DNA from 3 places in the Shewanella sp. SM55 genome. Region 1 is predicted to be linked to each of the others. Evidence: predicted binding sites of a transcription regulator. Region 1 holds the regulator's gene; each other region holds the start of a gene.
What was found. The regulator sigma-54, encoded in region 1, starts transcription at its own class of promoters, with help from an activator protein. The targets are predictions, from matches to a motif close to GTTGGCACGNNNNTNGNNT.

Region 1 (5,845 bases):
TTGTCCTCCATTGTGCGGCAAATTGGTTTGAGATCTTAGTGTTGGGCTAGGATTTTACGGTGACTAAGCGTCAGTCGATGACACAGATTAAGACGGCTAAGGTAAGGTTAAGGCCAGCGCCAGCGCAATGACCGCTAGTGTAATCGCCTGTGGCTTGTATCGTCGAGCGACAAATGTTTTGCCATGTGTGAATGGCAAGTTTTTTAAACTAGACATGAAGTGAAACTAACGATGAAGTGCTTAGTGTGAAGTGAAACTAACAGGCTTCGTCAAACTTAGCGTCGATTAAGGCACAAATGGCATCGAGAGCCGGCTCTGCATCTGGGCCTTCGGCGATAAGCTTGATGGTCTTACCCATGCCAGTTTCAAGCATCAGTAAGCCAAGTACACTGGCGGCCGATGCTTGTTTATCGCCTTGGATTAAGGTGATGGTCGCATCAAACTCGGAAGCCAGTACCACCAACTTAGTGGCGGCACGGGCATGTAAACCGAGCTTATTACAGATGGTTATCTGACGTTCAAGTTTTGGCATTATTGAGCTCTCGATGACGGGCATAAACTTTATGTTTACCGTTACTAAAGCGTTTGGCCAATTGCTCTGCGACGTAAACCGATCTGTGCTGTCCACCTGTGCAGCCAATGGCTACCGTTAAATAACTGCGATTGTTACGCTCGAGGTGCGGCAGCCAAGTCTCCAGTAAATTTTCGATTTGCCAGATGAACTTATTAACCAGTGGTTGACGATTTAAGAACTCAGCTACGGGTTCATCTAAGCCAGTCAATGGCCGCAGCGCCAACTCCCAGTGGGGATTGGGCAGGAAGCGCACATCGAACATAAAGTCGGCTTCGGTGGGCATTCCGTGCTTAAAGCCAAAGGACTCGAAGTTGATCACGAGTTCTTTATCGACACTACCAAGGAGAATTTGTCTGACTTGGTCGCTTAAATCATAGATATTCAAATTCGACGTATCTATGTAGTGATCGACCAGTTTTGACATAGGCTCGAGCAGTTTCCCCTCCAGCTTTATCGCTTCTTGCAAAGAGACTCGGCTCTTCGACAAAGGATGCAAACGGCGGGTTTCGCTGTAACGCTTGAGCAGAATTTTATCGCTGGAGTTAAGGAAGAAGCTCGTTAACTCAGTATCTGGAGGTAGGCTAGCGAGTTGTTTTACTAAGACCTTATCCTGCTCAGGCATGTTACGCACGTCGACACTGATGGCGACGAGATCGTTACTGCCTTTGAGTTGCTCAAGCAAACTGCCAATCAATGGCAAGGGAAGGTTATCGACACAATAATAGCCGAGATCTTCGAGTACCCTAAGGGCGACAGATTTGCCTGAGCCTGAGCGGCCCGACACTATGACCAGTTTCATCCAGTGATTACCTGATAGAGTTCCGTTTCATCATGCGTCTTGCGTAATTGCTTTAATATTTGCTTGTCGCTCAGCTTTTCGGCCATGCAAGACAAGGTACTTAAGTGCTGCTGACATTGGTCTGCAGGCACCAGTAGTGCAAATAAAATATCAACAGGTTGCTTATCGATAGCATCAAATGCTATCGGCTCTTCACACTTAATTAGTATGGCAATGGGCTGATCTATATCGGCTAGTCGACCATGTGGAATGGCGATGCCGTTACCTATACCTGTGCTTCCCATCTTTTCGCGCGCCACTAGGCTTTCGAATATCTCTTGAGATGAGAGGGTCGGGTACTGGGCAGCGACTAAGTCGCTGATGAGTTCCAGTACCTTTTTCTTGCTGCCCGGAGTGGCGCAGGTAGTGCACTCCGGCCGCAGTATGGTACAAAGTTCCATTATTAGTGTTTTGTTAACTTCTCTTTGTGTTTAATAACCTGACGGTCAAGCTTGTCAATCAGGGCGTCTATAGCGGCATACATGTCAGCATGCTCTGAAGTAGCAAAAACTTCACCACCTATGAGGTTTATTCTCGCTTCGGCAATCTGTTGCATTTTCTCAACATTGAGCACAACGTGCACATTATTGATCTGTTCGAAATGGCGTTCAAGTTTTGAAAACTTTTCTTCTACATATGCACGTAACGATTCGGTAATTTCGACATGGTGTCCACTTAGGTTTATTTGCATAGAAACGTCCTCCGATATCCACTGTAGGTTATAAACTTTTACGCTGATTAGAAGGTGGAATAAGCATAGCCTCTCGGTACTTCGCAATGGTTCTGCGGGCTACGTTGATCCCTTGTTCTGCCAGAAGTTGTGCCATCTTACTATCGCTTAATGGTTTTTTCTGGTTTTCCGCTGCCACCAGTTTCTTTATAAAGGCTCTGATTGCTGTGGATGAGCACTCACCACCATCGTCAGTACCGACGTGGCTAGAGAAGAAGTATTTTAGTTCAAAAAGTCCCTTAGGGGTATGCATGTATTTTTGAGTTGTGACCCGTGAGATGGTGGACTCATGCATTTCTACCGCTTCGGCAATATCGTTAAGCACCATAGGCTTCATGGCTTCTTCACCATACTCAAAGAAACCTTGCTGATATTGCACTATGCAATTAGCAACTTTAAGCAAAGTATCGTTACGGCTTTCTAAGCTCTTAATAAACCATTTAGCCTCTTGCAGATGGCCGCGAATAAATTGGCTATCGGCTTGGTTTTTGGTACTGCGTGCCATAGAAGCATAATGTTGATTTACATTGATTTTTGGCATGCAGTCAGGATTAAGCTCAACGACCCAGCGGCCATTTTTCTTCGACACAGACACATCTGGGATAACGTATTCGTCATTATTGGGCGTGATCAACAAACCTGGGCGAGGATTGAGGGTTTGGATAAGTGCTATACCATCCCTTAATTCATCTTCTTTTAATTTAGTCTTACGCATCAATAACCTAAAATCACGGGCGGCGATCAGATCTAAATGATCTTTGATCAGCATACGGGCGTTTTCTAGGTTGGGAGTATCAGCGGCGAAATGCGACAGTTGGATCAGCAGGCATTCACTTAAATCGCGGGCGGCAACGCCTATGGGATCAAAATGCTGAATACGCTTGAGTACGGCTTCGACTTCGTCAAGCTCAACTTCAGGATTGCCCATGGCTTCGAGAATTTCTTCAGTGCTTTGGGTGAGATAGCCCTGATCGTCGATGGCATCAATAATGGCGGTGGCAATGGCTAAATCGGTTTCAGAAAACGGCGTGAGGTTTTTTTGCCATTCTAAGTGTTCGTACAAACCTTCACTGGTCTCGCCTTGGAAGGGCATATCGTCTTCACGACTGCCGCCGGGGCCTGAGTTTGGGGAGGCGGTAAACACTTCATCCCATGTGGTGTCCATGGGGAGCTCATCGGGCATGGATTCTTTGGTTAGCGACTCTGCCGTATCTATGGTGGAGCTGTCTTTTTCTGGTGGCAGAGTGCTAGATTCACTGAAATCCGTATCGGATAGCGTTTGGTTTACAGGGGTTTTAGTGGCGTCGAATTGATCCTCTTCCAGCTCGAGAAGGGGATTAGAATCTAATGCTTGCTGGATCTCTTGCTGCAGTTCTAATGACGACAGTTGCAACAGACGTATAGCCTGTTGTAGTTGTGGCGTCATGGTTAACTGTTGACCCAGTTTGAGCTGGAGTGACGCTTTCATGTTACCGCTGATCCCTACGTTATTATTGTTGGATGAGGTCGCTTATTATCATTTTGAGTGAAGCCCAATGGCGGTATAAATTGCCTCCATTGGCTTCGCTCGATTAACTATAGCCTGAATTGTTCACCTAAGTACACAGCCCTAACTTGCTGATTGTCTAAGATCTCTGCTGGAGTTCCTTCGGCAATCAGGTTTCCGTGACTCACAATATAAGCATGTTCACATACATCTAATGTCTCGCGGACATTATGGTCTGTGATCAGTACGCCAAGGCCGCGACTTTTGAGTTGTTCGATAATCTTCTTGATGTCGATAACCGAAATAGGATCGACGCCGGCAAACGGTTCATCGAGCAAAATGAACTTAGGATTAGCGGCTAAAGCCCGCGCAATTTCGACGCGACGACGTTCGCCACCCGACAATGACATGCCTTGGCTGTCACGGATGTGGGTGATATGAAACTCTTCGAGCAGATGTTCTAGTTCTTCTTCTCGTTCTTCGTTTTTAAGTTCTTTACGAGTTTGCAGTACGGCCATGATGTTGTCATGAACAGTTAGCTTACGAAAGATACTGGCTTCCTGCGGTAAGTAACCTATGCCTTTGCGGGCACGCAGATGCATAGGATCTGCGGTTAAATCATCATCGTCGATAAAGATATGCCCCTTATCGCTCTTCACTAGCCCGACAACCATGTAAAAGGTCGTGGTTTTACCGGCACCGTTTGGACCGAGTAGGCCAACGACTTGACCGGTTTTTACCGTCAGACTGACGTCTTTAACCACTTGGCGACTCTTGTAACTTTTTGCCAGATTTTGTGCTCTTAAGGTGATTTGGGTCATTTAGAGTCCTGCTTTTTTACAGGTTTATCCGCTGGAGCATCTGATTTAGCATCATCTTGATAGTTTTCTGGCTGAATAATAGTGATCACGCGATCGTCACCACTGCCAGTACTCTCGGCCATCAATTTCTGTTGAATCATGTTATAGCGGATTAAATTGCCTGTAACTTGGCTACCCGCTTGATCTAATGACGCCATACCTTTCAGAGTTAAGGTGCGGCTTGCCATATCGTAACGAATTTCTTTCGCGCTCGCCGATGCAGGACGGCCATCGTCTAATATCTGGCTATACGTAGCAGGGTTGCCTGTGGCGACTAAAGTTTTGCTATTTTCACCTTCAGCGGAAAATGCACGCAGTTCATTTGCTTGGATTTTTATTGAGCCTTGGGTAACTTCCACCGGACCAAAGAAGATGATCTGGTTGTTTTTGATATCCGCAGTTTGGCTCACAGCTTTAATTTTGACTTCTTGCTTTAAGTCGCCCACTTTCGCGAAAGCACTCATGCTCATAATTAGCATTAGGCTGGCAAGTAATATGTTATTTTGCTTCATATGTTCCTACTACCTGACTGGTCAATTGCACTTCTTGCGCGTTGAGGTCGGCATAAAGGCCTTGGCCTTGAATATTAAAATCTTTCCCTGTGACGTAAATGGTACGGTCAGAGGTCATTATCATAGTGTTGAGATCGAGTTCCAGATAACTGGTGGACAAGGTCTGAATCGGTTCTTCTGGGCTAATGGCATCGATAATAACATTATTTTCTAATACAACCTTGCCAGTTTCCTTGTTTAGCTTGCCCTGATCTGCCCTGAGCTGCCATTGTGCTTTACCTTGGTCTGGATAAACAAGATAAACAGGTTGAGTAAAGAAAGTTTGATTCGTTGAATCATAATGTTCCATGTGTTTCGCCGTCACACGGCTATTCACTAGTCCTTGCTCATTGAACTCAACACTGCGCAGATCTTCAACGATGAAATCTGGGGTATTTTGATCTTTTACTCTGTTATCGGAATCACCGCTGTGTTTGTTCTGGACCTGCCAGTAAAGCGCTAGTGCGGTTCCAAAAAAAGCGATAATCGCGAGTGTCACACGACTCATATACTCATTCCATGGGCCGAAGTGAATTTATTTTGACTTAGGAGTAACAGATCTGTGAGTTCACGCAGTGCACCGTGGCCACCATTGAGCGTAGTCACAAAATGGGCGTGTTGGCGTACATAGGGGTGGCCGTCAGCAACACTGACCGCTAAACCGACGACATTCATCACGGGGAGATCGACAATATCATCACCGATATAAGCCACTTCTTCTGGGGTGACACCATAAAGTGCGAGCAATGCTTCATAGGGCTCGAACTTATTGTCTACGCCTTGGTAAATATGGGTAACACCAAGGG
Region 2 (5,845 bases), on a different contig from region 1:
CGGATCAGTTTTAATAGCTTCCGCGGGAAAAATCACAGGAACAAACGGCGCTACAGCAGTCGGTGAAACGAGACTAGCCTGAAGCGTGGCGGCTAAGCCATCTTGAATAATAGGCGCTGAGTTAATCTCAGTATTTAACAGTGGCTGAGACAATACTGGTACAACAGGAACAAAAGATACTGAGTCAGATAAATTGCTATTAACATATTGATTTAAAAAAGTATCAGCATCTCTTTCTAAAGCATGTTCGGCATTCTGAGTCCACTGAGTCCCCTCTAACGGGAGAGGCGCTGCAGACAATCCGACTGGCAACCCCAACAAGGTAAATGACTCTGATTTATCTTGATCAACTGCACTTGCCACTTTAGTCGTCAAGCTGGTATTTGTGCCAACAGGACGAGTTGAAAGAAGATCAGAGATCATCCAAAGCTCCACTTACTTGTGTTAATTGATAGGCGGCTAAACCTGGTTGTTGCGCCTTAAAGCGACCCATTTCAGCGGCTAATTCATCACGAGCCAAGATCAACTCTTGTAGCACTTGGGAATGAACCCGCTTTAATTCTGCACGTGCCAATTTCTGCTCAATATCATGAGCCTCACCAGCCTGTTGCAGTGCTTTGATCAAAGCGATGTTCACTTTTCGGACGCTTTCCCAATCCTGAGCATCTGCATATTGGCGTAAAGCATTCGCAAAACGCGCCCACTGCTTAATTGAGATTTGTCCATCCTTCTCTGACATTAGTAATCACCTGAGTCACTGGAACTAGCGCTTCAGCACTGTTTTCAACACTGGCGCTGACAAGCTGACGGCTACAAAAGTCATAGAGACGATGTAAGCTCACGGCAACCTCACCACCATTTTCAAGGTCAAGCATAGAGTCCAAGCCATGCACGATATTAAGGCACTTATGGATACTCATTCCTTTCGCCTCAAACCTTTGGTATTCCATATGGCCAGCGGTCCGCTCTAGTTCTTCCAATAAACCATCAAGTAGCATACGCACCATGTCATGGGTTGTTGCTGCCGCTACTTGTGCATCTAAAGCGGTTTGCTTGTAGGCATTAAATGGATCGTACTCATTTAACATTTTTTACTGCTTCCTATGAAAACAACTGACTTGCGGAATTAAATTGATTAATGGTGGATTCCATTGCCGTAAACTGGGTTAAATAAATCTGATACTTTTGATTCATCTGATAATCATGGCGCGCCATACTGTCATTCACACTTTTAATCTGCTTATTTAGCGCTTCCTGCTTTTGATCGATATAGCCATTAAACTGTGTAAAAGGTTTTAGGGTCTTTTCTATGCTTTTGATATAACTGTCAGGACCAGTAAACATGGCTTGTACTTTTTCTGGATCACTTTTAAAGCTATCGGTCAGCTTAGCATCATCAATTTTTAGTTTTCCGTCTCGTCCAATCTCAATCCCGATATCAGACAAACGCATGCCATTAGCAGCCGTTGCAAATACAGAATCACGTAATTTAGACTGGAGAAGGCGAATAGAGGTATCCCCCTTCAACACTCCAATTTGCGCTTCACTCACTGCAGTGGTTTTGTCTTCCTTATCTTTATCGGAAGAGCCAGAATCAGAGGTTTTAACGCCCATAGAACGAGTTAATTGATTAATTTGCGTCATTAAAGAATTAAATGAATCGACAAAATCCTTAACCGCTTTCTTATTCGCTTCAAAATCGTCTGTGACTTTAATCATGCTGCTTTCACCAGCCGCATGCACCTTGACTAATTCGAGGCTGACACCATCAACAACATTTTCTAGATAGTTACTACTGCTGGTAATACTGATACCGTTTAATGTGAGTTCCGCATCTTGTGCTGCACGACGTTCTGTCATGCCCCAATCGGCACCGTTAAACTCTACCTTCACTTGATTCGCGACACCCGATTCCTTTGAAGACAGCATAAATTCGATTTGGTTACCTGTGCGCACTAATGACGCTTGTACACCAGGATTACCCACTTGTTTATTGATCACATCGCGTAACTGAGACACAGAAATAGCCGCACCGCCATTAACCGTTGCCAAATCAATTTCCATACGCTTAGTCGGATCACTACCGACTTGAATACTGATAATACCCGACGTTGGCAACAATTCACTTTCAGAGGAATAGGCTTTAGTCAGTTGATGCGCTTGCGCAAGTTTATGCACACTCAAATCATAGTTGCCCTTAGGCGCATCAGATTTAACTGTCGCGGTCGCATTCTCGCCCGTAACCGTAGCAATTTTGCCTTTAGCTGCATCGCCACCCATTTCACTCAGCTTAGTGGCCATCTTCTTCATATTATTTTCGAGCAACGTATAAGCATCTAACTGTGTTTTGCTGGCAGTTAGCTTGCCTTTGTAAAGCGTATCTTTACCTGCGCGGTCTGCGCCAATCAGTTGCTGAGCAAATTGTGCTGCATTCATACCTGAAATCATGACTACCTCCACTCGTTCTAGAGCAAAACGCATGCCAAAAACAAGCTACTGTTTTTAAATGAATTTAAATAATTAACTGGCCCAAAAACAGCTAAATACTTCCGCATGAACACTTAAACAGGAAAACCATCTTCCACTTTGTGTTATCGAAAATTACCCCCTAAAACATGAACCTTATAGGTTTCAATCTCGGGTTTAGCGACTATCGACCAATACATAAACCGTGGCTAAAATAAAAATGCCAGTCAGCGCAACTAACTGGCATTTTAGCCGTGACCAATGACATCACTTGCTCAATAACATTAACGCAATAAACCCATGACTAAGCCCGTGTTCTGGTTAGCAGAGGACAGTACTGTTGTACCCGCCTGAACTAATAATTGATTACGTGTCATATTGGCAGATTCAACCGCGAAATCGGCATCCATAATACGGCCGGCAGCGGCTTTAGTATTTTCAGTTACACTGGCAAGGTTAGCCGCAGTATGGCCAAGACGGTTAATGTTGGCACCTAAGGTTGAACGTTCTGTCCCCACTTTAGCCAAGAAGGTATCAACAGCCCCGATAGCCGTATTGGCGGCTGCAGAAGTCAACAAATCACCAGTAACAGTCTTATCAATAGCACCTAAGGTAACTGACATTTGCTCTGCTCCATCCGAGCCAATCTGAAAGGTCACACCTTTGACGAGTACACCATCAGTAGCATCTTTAAATAAGTTATTACCCGCATAGGTTGTATTTTCTACAATACGGGTAATTTCTGCATTTAATTGCTTAAATTCATCATCCAACGCTTTTAAATCTGCTGTAGAGTTAACGCCGTTTGATGCTTGAGTCGCCAATTCTTTCTGGCGGTTAGCAATAGTCGTTAATTCTTCTAACGCACCATCTGCGGTTTGCAGCATAGAGGTCGCATCAGAAATATTGCGTGAAGCCGTTTCCATGCCCTTTACGTTAGCGCTCATGCGGTTAGCAATTTGCAAACCCGCTGCATCATCAGATGCGCTATTGATACGTAAACCCGTCGACAAACGCTCCATAGCATTAGTTAATAGATTATTACTTTTATTAACAGCACCTTGTGCAACAATTGACGCGTAATTAGTGTGAACACCTAACATATCAGCTCTCCTAGAAAAAACAGTTATCTTGGCTATGCCTGAATCCCGGTATAGCTCCATAACTAAGTAAGGCGACAGCAACAGCGCAAAACTAAAACTTATTTAAAAATAGATGGGATCACCTCTATAAAAACAGACTTAAATGGCATCCACAAAACGCCATAAAAAATGCCAGCAAGCTAAGCTTACTGGCACTTAAAACTAACTCAACTCAGCGTAATTAACGCAGTAGCCCCATCACTAAACCTGTATTTTGGTTAGCAGAAGACAGTACCGTTGTACCCGCTTGAACTAATAATTGATTGCGGGTCATATTGGCAGATTCAACCGCGAAATCGGCATCCATAATACGTCCAGCGGCGGCTTTGGTATTTTCAGTCACACTGGCAAGGTTAGCTGCAGTATGTCCAAGACGGTTAATGTTGGCACCTAGGGTAGAACGTTCTGTACCGACTGCAGCGATGAAAGTATCAACAAGGGCAATTGCCGCATTCGCGCCAGTAGTTAAATCACCAGCAGCCAGCGCTGCATCATCTATGGCTGTTGTTGTAACAACCAATTTTTCACCCGTTCCGGCACCAATTTGGAAGGTAACACCAGCCTCCAACTTGGTGAATAAGTTATTACCGGCATAAGTTGTATTATCGAGAATACGGGTAATTTCGGTGTTTAATTGAGTAAACTCATCATTCAGAGCCGTTAAATCATCAGCAGAGTTAACACCGTTTGCCGCTTGAGTGGCGAGTTCTTTCTGGCGATTAGCAATGGTCGTTAATTCTTCTAACGCACCATCAGCAGTTTGTAGCATAGAGGTCGCATCAGAAATATTACGTGAAGCGGTTTCCATACCTTTAACGTTAGCGCTCATGCGGTTAGCAATTTGCAAACCAGCAGCATCATCAGATGCGCTATTGATACGTAAACCTGTCGATAAACGCTCCATTGCATTAGTCAATAGGTTATTGCTTTTGTTAACAGCACCTTGAGCAACAATTGAAGCGTAATTAGTGTGAACACCTAACATATATAGTTCTCCATTAAATAACGAGTAGCGGGGTTAGACCTGAGTTCAGGGATAACTAACTAAAGCGACCACACAAGCGCTTAACTAAAACCTATTTAAAAATAGAGTGTATGACACTATAAAAACTAGACTGAAATGGCATGCACAAACACCATAAAAATGCCAGCAAGCTAAGCTTACTGGCATTAAAACTAACACTGACTAATTGAATAAAATTAGCGCAGTAAGCCCATCACTAAACCCGTATTTTGGTTAGCTGAAGACAGTACCGTTGTACCTGCTTGAACTAATAATTGATTGCGGGTCATATTGGCAGATTCAACCGCAAAGTCAGCATCCATAATACGGCCAGCAGCGGCTTTAGTATTTTCGGTAACGCTCGCTAAGTTAGCAGCAGTATGGCCAAGACGGTTAATGTTGGCACCTAAGGTAGAACGCTCAGTACCCACAGCGGCTAAGAAGGTATCCACAAGGGCAATTGCAGCATTGGCGGTACCACCAGTTAAAGTACCTGCGACAGTTTTAGGAATTGCGCCTAATTTAACATCCATTGTTTCCGTTGTTCCGGCGCCAATTTGAAATTTCACGCCCGTACCAGAGGTCAATACACCAGTATCGAATAATTTATTACCGGCATAAGTGGTATTTTCTACAATACGCGTTATTTCGGCGTTCAATTGCGTGAACTCATCATTTAATGCCGTTAAATCAGCCGCAGAGTTAACGCCGTTAGAGGCTTGAGTAGCCAATTCTTTCTGGCGATTAGCAATGGTCGTTAATTCTTCTAACGCACCATCAGCGGTTTGCAGCATAGAGGTAGCATCAGAAATATTGCGTGAAGCCGTTTCCATACCTTTTACGTTAGCGCTCATGCGGTTAGCAATTTGCAGACCAGCAGCATCATCAGATGCACTATTAATACGTAAACCCGTCGACAAACGCTCCATAGCATTAGTTAAAAGGTTATTGCTTTTATTTACAGCACCCTGCGCAACGATTGAAGCGTAATTAGTATGAACACCTAACATAGTAGTTCTCCAGAAAATAACGATTGTTTTGGTTAGGCCTGAATCCAGGCATAACTCATTAAGGCGACATGAAAAGCTCATCACTGAAGCCAAATAGCTTATTTTCAAAAATTAAATAATCACACTTAGGGTTCGCTTCAAAAATTAGAGCAGCAGAGCGCTAACCTGTTCGCGGTTCGTATTTCCCTGCGCCATCAAAGATGTTACTTGATAGGCAAAAGGAT
Region 3 (5,845 bases), on a different contig from region 1:
TGGGTTCGTTTGTTGACTGAATCAAGAATACTCGACATAACTCTGCCTTGTTGTTCTGTTTATGTTCGGCCCTATAACTCAGTTGAGTATAGGCATATTAATTGCTTACGTCTTATCTATCGATAAACATAGTCGAAACTGAGTCAATCTTCTGACAGTGATGCAAATTATTATTACAGTGGTCAGCTTCGAACTTAATAAAAGTATAGGTGCATTCTGGCGTTACAAGCTAGTCTCTTCATTATGAAAGTAAATTTAGTCTGTTTTTTTAGTCTTTTCACCCTCTTCATGCCCGCTTTAGCGAGTGCAGAGCCTATTGTCCCCACCGTATCGGCAATCTCAGAATTAGCTAAAGCGCTTATTTCAGAAAAAATATCCGTTCCAGAAAATGCCAAAGTAAATATTTCGCCACAGATGGTTGACGCAAGAATGCTGCCGTCACAATGTTCATCTCCAATGAAAGTAGAACTGGCTAGCGATAGGGAAATTAGCCGTAATAACACCTTAAAAGTCAGCTGCGATACACAAGACTTAGCTTACCCTTGGCAAATCTATATCTCGGTTCGGGTGGATATCTTATTCCCCGTTGTTGTCTCAACCGAAATCTTAGCACCAGGCGAACTCATCTCTCCTAGTCAAGTAGAAGTCCGTTACATTGAACAAAATAGCTTGAGAGGTGCCGAATTCGATGACCCGAGTAAATTGGCTGGCGTGCGAGTAAAACGACGAGTAGCAAAAGATAATCCCATATTAAGCAACAACTTATGCTTCGTTTGTAAAAATGATTCGGTATCTATCTACGTTCGTTCTGGCTCATTCGAGCTCAAAACAGTGGGCGAAGCCCTACAAGATGGCAATAAAGGTGATCGGATCAGAGTCAAAAATAGCAGTTCAAACAAAGAACTAGATGCTATAGTCACAGGCATTGGCGAAGTTGAAGTAAGAATGTAAAATAATCTAAAGCTTTTTTGTAAGCTGCCGATACCCCAGTTAAGAAATCCCGTACACACGACGCTGGAGCCTAAAATGGCAATTGATATTAGCAAACTCAACACTGCAACGACTGCGCAAGTTCGTTCAGGCGCAACGAAAACGAGCAGCGATCAATCTGCTCAAGTTGCTACAAAATCGACAACACCACAGAGAAGCGATTCAGTGGTCATTACGGCCCAGGCACAACAACTTCAAGGAGCTCAGACTAAAATGGCTAGCCTTCCTGAAGTTGATCAAAAGAAAGTAGCCGAAATCAAACAAGCTATTGCCGAAGGTCGCTATAAAATTGACCCTGAAAAGTTGGCTGCCAATATTGCAAGTTTTGAAGCCGAACTTAATGACTTAAATAAAGAGTAACTATGACTGAAATAGCTAAACTGGTAGATCTACAACACGCCCATTTGGCTGTTCTTAAGCAAATCATACTCAAGGAAAAAGGCGCTTTGGTTGACCAAAACGCCGATTTACTGCTTTCCCTTGCTAACGAAAAATCGCAATGTCTGAAAGAACTAAAGACTAATGATGATATTCTGGCAAACCACAGTGATAAATCACTACTCACTCAGCAAGTCGAACTCGTGCATAAAATGGCCGATATCAAAGACGCATTGACTGAATGCAAAGAATTAAACGAACAAAATGCCAGTTTAATTGAGATGAATTTAGCGAGTTTAAATCGCTTTGCTCAAGCTTTACAAGCCAGCAGAAATGCCTCCAGCCTCACCTATAACGATAAAGGCAAGACCTCGACTATCTCAAGTTTAGGCAATGATTTAAAGGCCTAACAAGCGCATCACTCCCACTTAGCATTACCTTTTCTAAGCTCTGATTAGATATTAATGTCTTGTACAAAAAGAAAAGCCGCGTAAATACGCGGCTCAATACATGCTGTTGAACATACTCTCAAAAAAGCTAGAAATACGTCACTTCCTTCACTCGTTGTGGACGGTTCTGTTGTTGATAAAGCGCCCAAACCTGTGAAAAATCAAGTTCTAACTCAGTGACATAATGCTCGCCTGCTGGATAACTCTTAACGACTCGTGCACCGCGGATCACACCAGAAACTGACGCTTTGACATTATCGTCCGTCAACATCCAATCACTGACACTGCTGTTTGCCGTTATTTTCTGCCCATAAACTTGTTCCGCTAATTCACGATAAGCCACAATTTTTGATGCCTGCATAGCCATCAACACTCTTTGTGATTGCTCTTTAGCCGGTTGAGTCGCTAACGGCGCATATCCTATAGCCGTCAACTTAGGAAAACTCGGCGGCGGCACATCTTCCCATTGCACATATCTATCTTTAGCAGCGCAGCCAGTTAGCATTAGCGCCACAATAACTAAAAGGTAGCGTTTCATTTTCCATCTCCTAAAACACGCACTTCATTCATACCTGGACTCGCCTGACGATATAAGATGCCATTTTGTGACACAATTTGCTCCGAAGGCTGCATGTAGTTTGCCAACTCTTTTTGAGTCACAAAAGTTTGAGATGCCGATACCACGCGATTGTTACTAATGTTCACAATCCGAGTATTGATCGCCATACCATTGGTTACTACGCTCATAGTCGAAACGACAAGATGTTCAACAGGAAGATCTTTCGACAATTTTTGCCAATCTCTCGTCAAAATAAAATCCCCGTCAGATGTGACTCTCAAGCCATCAGCTAAGTTTAAATCCACCACATTAAACTGAAAGCTATGGAGCGACGTCATTAACCCTTGCTGTAACTGTTGCGCTAACGCATTAGTGCCATTCAAATCGCCCACTAATACTGGTGTTGCAACTACGATAGGTTGATCAGAACGCAAAGCATCATTTTGCTTAACGAGCTCAGTCACTATTCGCTGTGCTAAATGGTTAATCACTGCCGTTGGCGGCAACCCATTGCCATCCACTAAACTCGGTTTGGGCGGCGTAACCGGTTTAGCTACACATCCACCTAACATTATCAATGTTAAGGGAATAATCACACGCTTTAGCATTGGATTTACCTCATCTATGGGTGCATTGGCAGTCAAGTGACTCACTTTCTAAGCTTCAAATTTTTAATGAGTAACAAAAACAGCAATCTTCGGACCAATATTAACCTCAGTCCGACAATATTCTTCTATTACACAGTATATCGACTGTAACAATGGAAACTTTATCAAAAGTTCTCATACTCAGGCACGAAATTTGCTTTATTGTCGTATTAGATTAAGAGTCAGAAAACTGGCTCGATTGGTAATATCGCCATTAGCTTAGCGATAAGGATTGAATTGATGCACATACCAGGTTCAGCTTCGCTCATCATTTTGAGCCTTTTTCTACTTTCTTTGCCCACCAGAGCCGAATGGATAGAAGCCAGCGGAGAAGCAACTATTATCAATGGTAATACAGCTCAAGCAAGGGAAGAAGCAATTAATCAAGCTGTTAGCTATGCGACATTAAGCACAGGTATTCAAATATCCAGTGAGCAACAAACCTCTAATGGTAACCTCACACAAAATAACTTTGCGATAAATCGCAACGCCCAAGCCATAAACATCCAACTCGTTAGTGAACAAATTCAGGGAAATAAAATATATGTATCCCTACGCCTCGATCTAAATGATGATCCAACACAACAGTGTCCTAATGGCCAATTAAAGGCCGCTATTTTAATACCTCAAACACAAATAAAAGATCGTTCTCAGCTTAGATATGGACAACTTTCAGGCTTTGAAGAGGTCATTTCAGAGTCGTTAGGGAACACTATAGAAGATTACTCTTCAACTGGCTTTAGTCACATCCATGCTAACGAGCGACTCGATATTGAACAAGACCTAGTGGATATTCGCGGTTATCGACTCCCAAGCTGGCTCAGTGAAATTACCGACAGCCAATATATTCTTCAACCGCAGATCATTGATATATCGATAGAGCCTGTACAACCCACCTTCTTAGGATTTTGGGATGAAGCTCCGCTAAGGCAATTTCAATTCAAACTCAGCCTCTATCATGGGATCAGTGGCGAAGAGGTCTGGAGCAAAAGCTACAGCACATCGGCCCCATGGGAATTTGAAGAACAGGCTATCATTGCTCCCAACAGTAATAGATTCTGGCGTTCCTCCTATGGAAAAAGTATTACTCAATTAATATTGCAAGCTACCCGAGATTTAGACAGCACACTTAATTGCAGGCCATTACTTGGCCAAGTCGTTAGCCGACAAGCAGACAGGATTATATTAAATCTAGGCCGTAAACATGGCATTCGTGTCGGTGATAAATTCCAAGTAGTATTACAACAAAACTTACCCGATAGACTCAATGAAATGCGCGCCGTCGCGACCAAAAGTCGTGCAACGGTAAAAATTGAGCAAGTAAGCGAAGAAAGCGCCACCGCAATCCTTGTAGACCAAAATGCCGCCTACAATGTACAGATAAACGACATAGCGCTTAAGATTTAAGCAACTAAATCATAAGCCTTTTAATCAAAGATAAAACCAGTATAATCACTGTCGTCTCTTCATAGCTCAACAGGATAGAGCAGCCGCCTCCTAAGCGGCCGATCGGGGTTCGAGTCCCTGTGGAGAGACCAGATAGTGACCTTGGTGATATCAAACTCCCAGAAATCTTCCGGAGAAACGGAATGACCGAGCTGTTTGCGTCTAATCTCAATATTATCGTTAAGCGTTGGCCTATCGTAGCCGCTGCGGTCAAAAGCCAAACCATCAATGAATTAGATGCCCACCTTGTCAACGGTCGCAATCAAACTATCAGTGTTAATGGTATTCAACTCAGCAGCCGTCATGACCGCATCGCCGAAGCACGGCTCTTTATCAGTACATTACCTGCAGATGCAACTCACGTAACCGTCTACGGTGTCGGGATGGGAGATGTACCAAGTTTACTTATCGATAATCCACAGTATCTTTCAATTGATGTTTGCATTTTAAATCTCAGCGTTTTTGCCCTCCTCATCAGTTACACAGATCAAAGCGAATGGTTAAAGCATCCAAACATTAATTTAACGGCGCTTCCAAGCGCAAAGTTAAATTTTCCTAATATTGCAATTACGCCAGATCTCACTCTTGTCAGTGATGAAAATGCGACTCTTAGAGACTTATTAGTCATGGAGCTCAATCGTGAGTTCTCTAATCAACGACATCAGTCTGATGATCCTGCAATATTAAAACGCTTCGAGGATAACCAACTTTATATTACTCACGATCCTGATGCTGCGAGCTTAATAAATAGTCATAGTAGTTATAAAGCTATCGTGATTGGCTCGGGTCCTTCTTTAGAAGAGCATTATGATTATCTGCAACAAATTAGTTCAAGTTCCCATAGGCCACTAATCATAGCGGCCGATACTGCATTACGTGGTTTACTTCACAATAATATAAAACCAGATATTGTGATCTGCATTGACGGATTGATAGGTGAATACCATTTACCGCTAGCCTCGACTCATAACATCAATCTTGTTTATTTTCCCCGGGTTGATCCAATGGTACTTAATGCTTGGTTAGGCCAAAGATTTATTGCCTATGGAGGCAGTAAAATATACGACCAGCTCGCTTCTCGATATCCCAAACTAAGACTGTTCACGAGTGGAAGCGTCATTCATCCGGCAATTGATTTAGCGATCAAATTAAAGGCAAAAGAAATTACCCTATTAGGGTGTGATTTTTGTTATTGCAATAACAAGAGTCATGCGTTCTGGAATGATCACAAATTTGGTCAAAACGATATAAAAGAACAAATATGGGTTAATGCGGTTATTCAGAAAGTGAAGGAAGCTAAACACTGGTTGATCAATGGCAAAGGCCAGCGGATAGCGACGGATCTAAACCTAAGAGCATATCTCAGGCACTTGGAA

Region 2: a site for sigma-54 is predicted at 2,469-2,487, ahead of fliD (flagellar filament capping protein FliD). Genes of this name have one in related genera too.
Region 3: a site for sigma-54 is predicted at 3,165-3,183, ahead of L5L91_RS03935 (flagellar assembly protein FlgT). Genes of this name have one in related genera too.

Annotation. Positions count from the first base shown of each region.
Region 1 is NZ_JAKKRS010000015.1:13,187-19,031, forward strand. Features, by position in the region: gene L5L91_RS17160 (HPr family phosphocarrier protein) at 257-532, opposite strand; gene rapZ (RNase adapter RapZ) at 519-1,373, opposite strand; gene ptsN (PTS IIA-like nitrogen regulatory protein PtsN) at 1,370-1,813, opposite strand; gene hpf (ribosome hibernation promoting factor) at 1,816-2,103, opposite strand; gene L5L91_RS17180 (RNA polymerase factor sigma-54) at 2,132-3,610, opposite strand; gene lptB (LPS export ABC transporter ATP-binding protein) at 3,718-4,449, opposite strand; gene lptA (lipopolysaccharide transport periplasmic protein LptA) at 4,446-5,000, opposite strand; gene lptC (LPS export ABC transporter periplasmic protein LptC) at 4,987-5,547, opposite strand; gene kdsC (3-deoxy-manno-octulosonate-8-phosphatase KdsC) at 5,544-5,845, opposite strand, start outside.
Region 2 is NZ_JAKKRS010000011.1:110,201-116,045, reverse strand. Features, by position in the region: gene L5L91_RS14670 (flagellar hook-length control protein FliK) at 1-423, opposite strand, end outside; gene L5L91_RS14665 (hypothetical protein) at 413-739, opposite strand; gene fliS (flagellar export chaperone FliS) at 708-1,088, opposite strand; gene fliD (flagellar filament capping protein FliD) at 1,102-2,448, opposite strand; gene L5L91_RS14650 (flagellin) at 2,751-3,569, opposite strand; gene L5L91_RS14645 (flagellin) at 3,790-4,593, opposite strand; gene L5L91_RS14640 (flagellin) at 4,809-5,621, opposite strand; gene L5L91_RS14635 (hypothetical protein) at 5,766-5,845, opposite strand, start outside.
Region 3 is NZ_JAKKRS010000002.1:159,500-165,344, forward strand. Features, by position in the region: gene L5L91_RS03905 (chemotaxis protein CheV) at 1-38, opposite strand, end outside; gene flgA (flagellar basal body P-ring formation chaperone FlgA) at 244-951, shown strand; gene flgM (flagellar biosynthesis anti-sigma factor FlgM) at 1,027-1,350, shown strand; gene L5L91_RS03920 (flagella synthesis protein FlgN) at 1,353-1,778, shown strand; gene L5L91_RS03925 (LPP20 family lipoprotein) at 1,906-2,355, opposite strand; gene L5L91_RS03930 (FlgO family outer membrane protein) at 2,352-2,984, opposite strand; gene L5L91_RS03935 (flagellar assembly protein FlgT) at 3,264-4,430, shown strand; tRNA gene L5L91_RS03940 (tRNA-Arg) at 4,486-4,561, shown strand; gene L5L91_RS03945 (motility associated factor glycosyltransferase family protein) at 4,613-5,845, shown strand, end outside.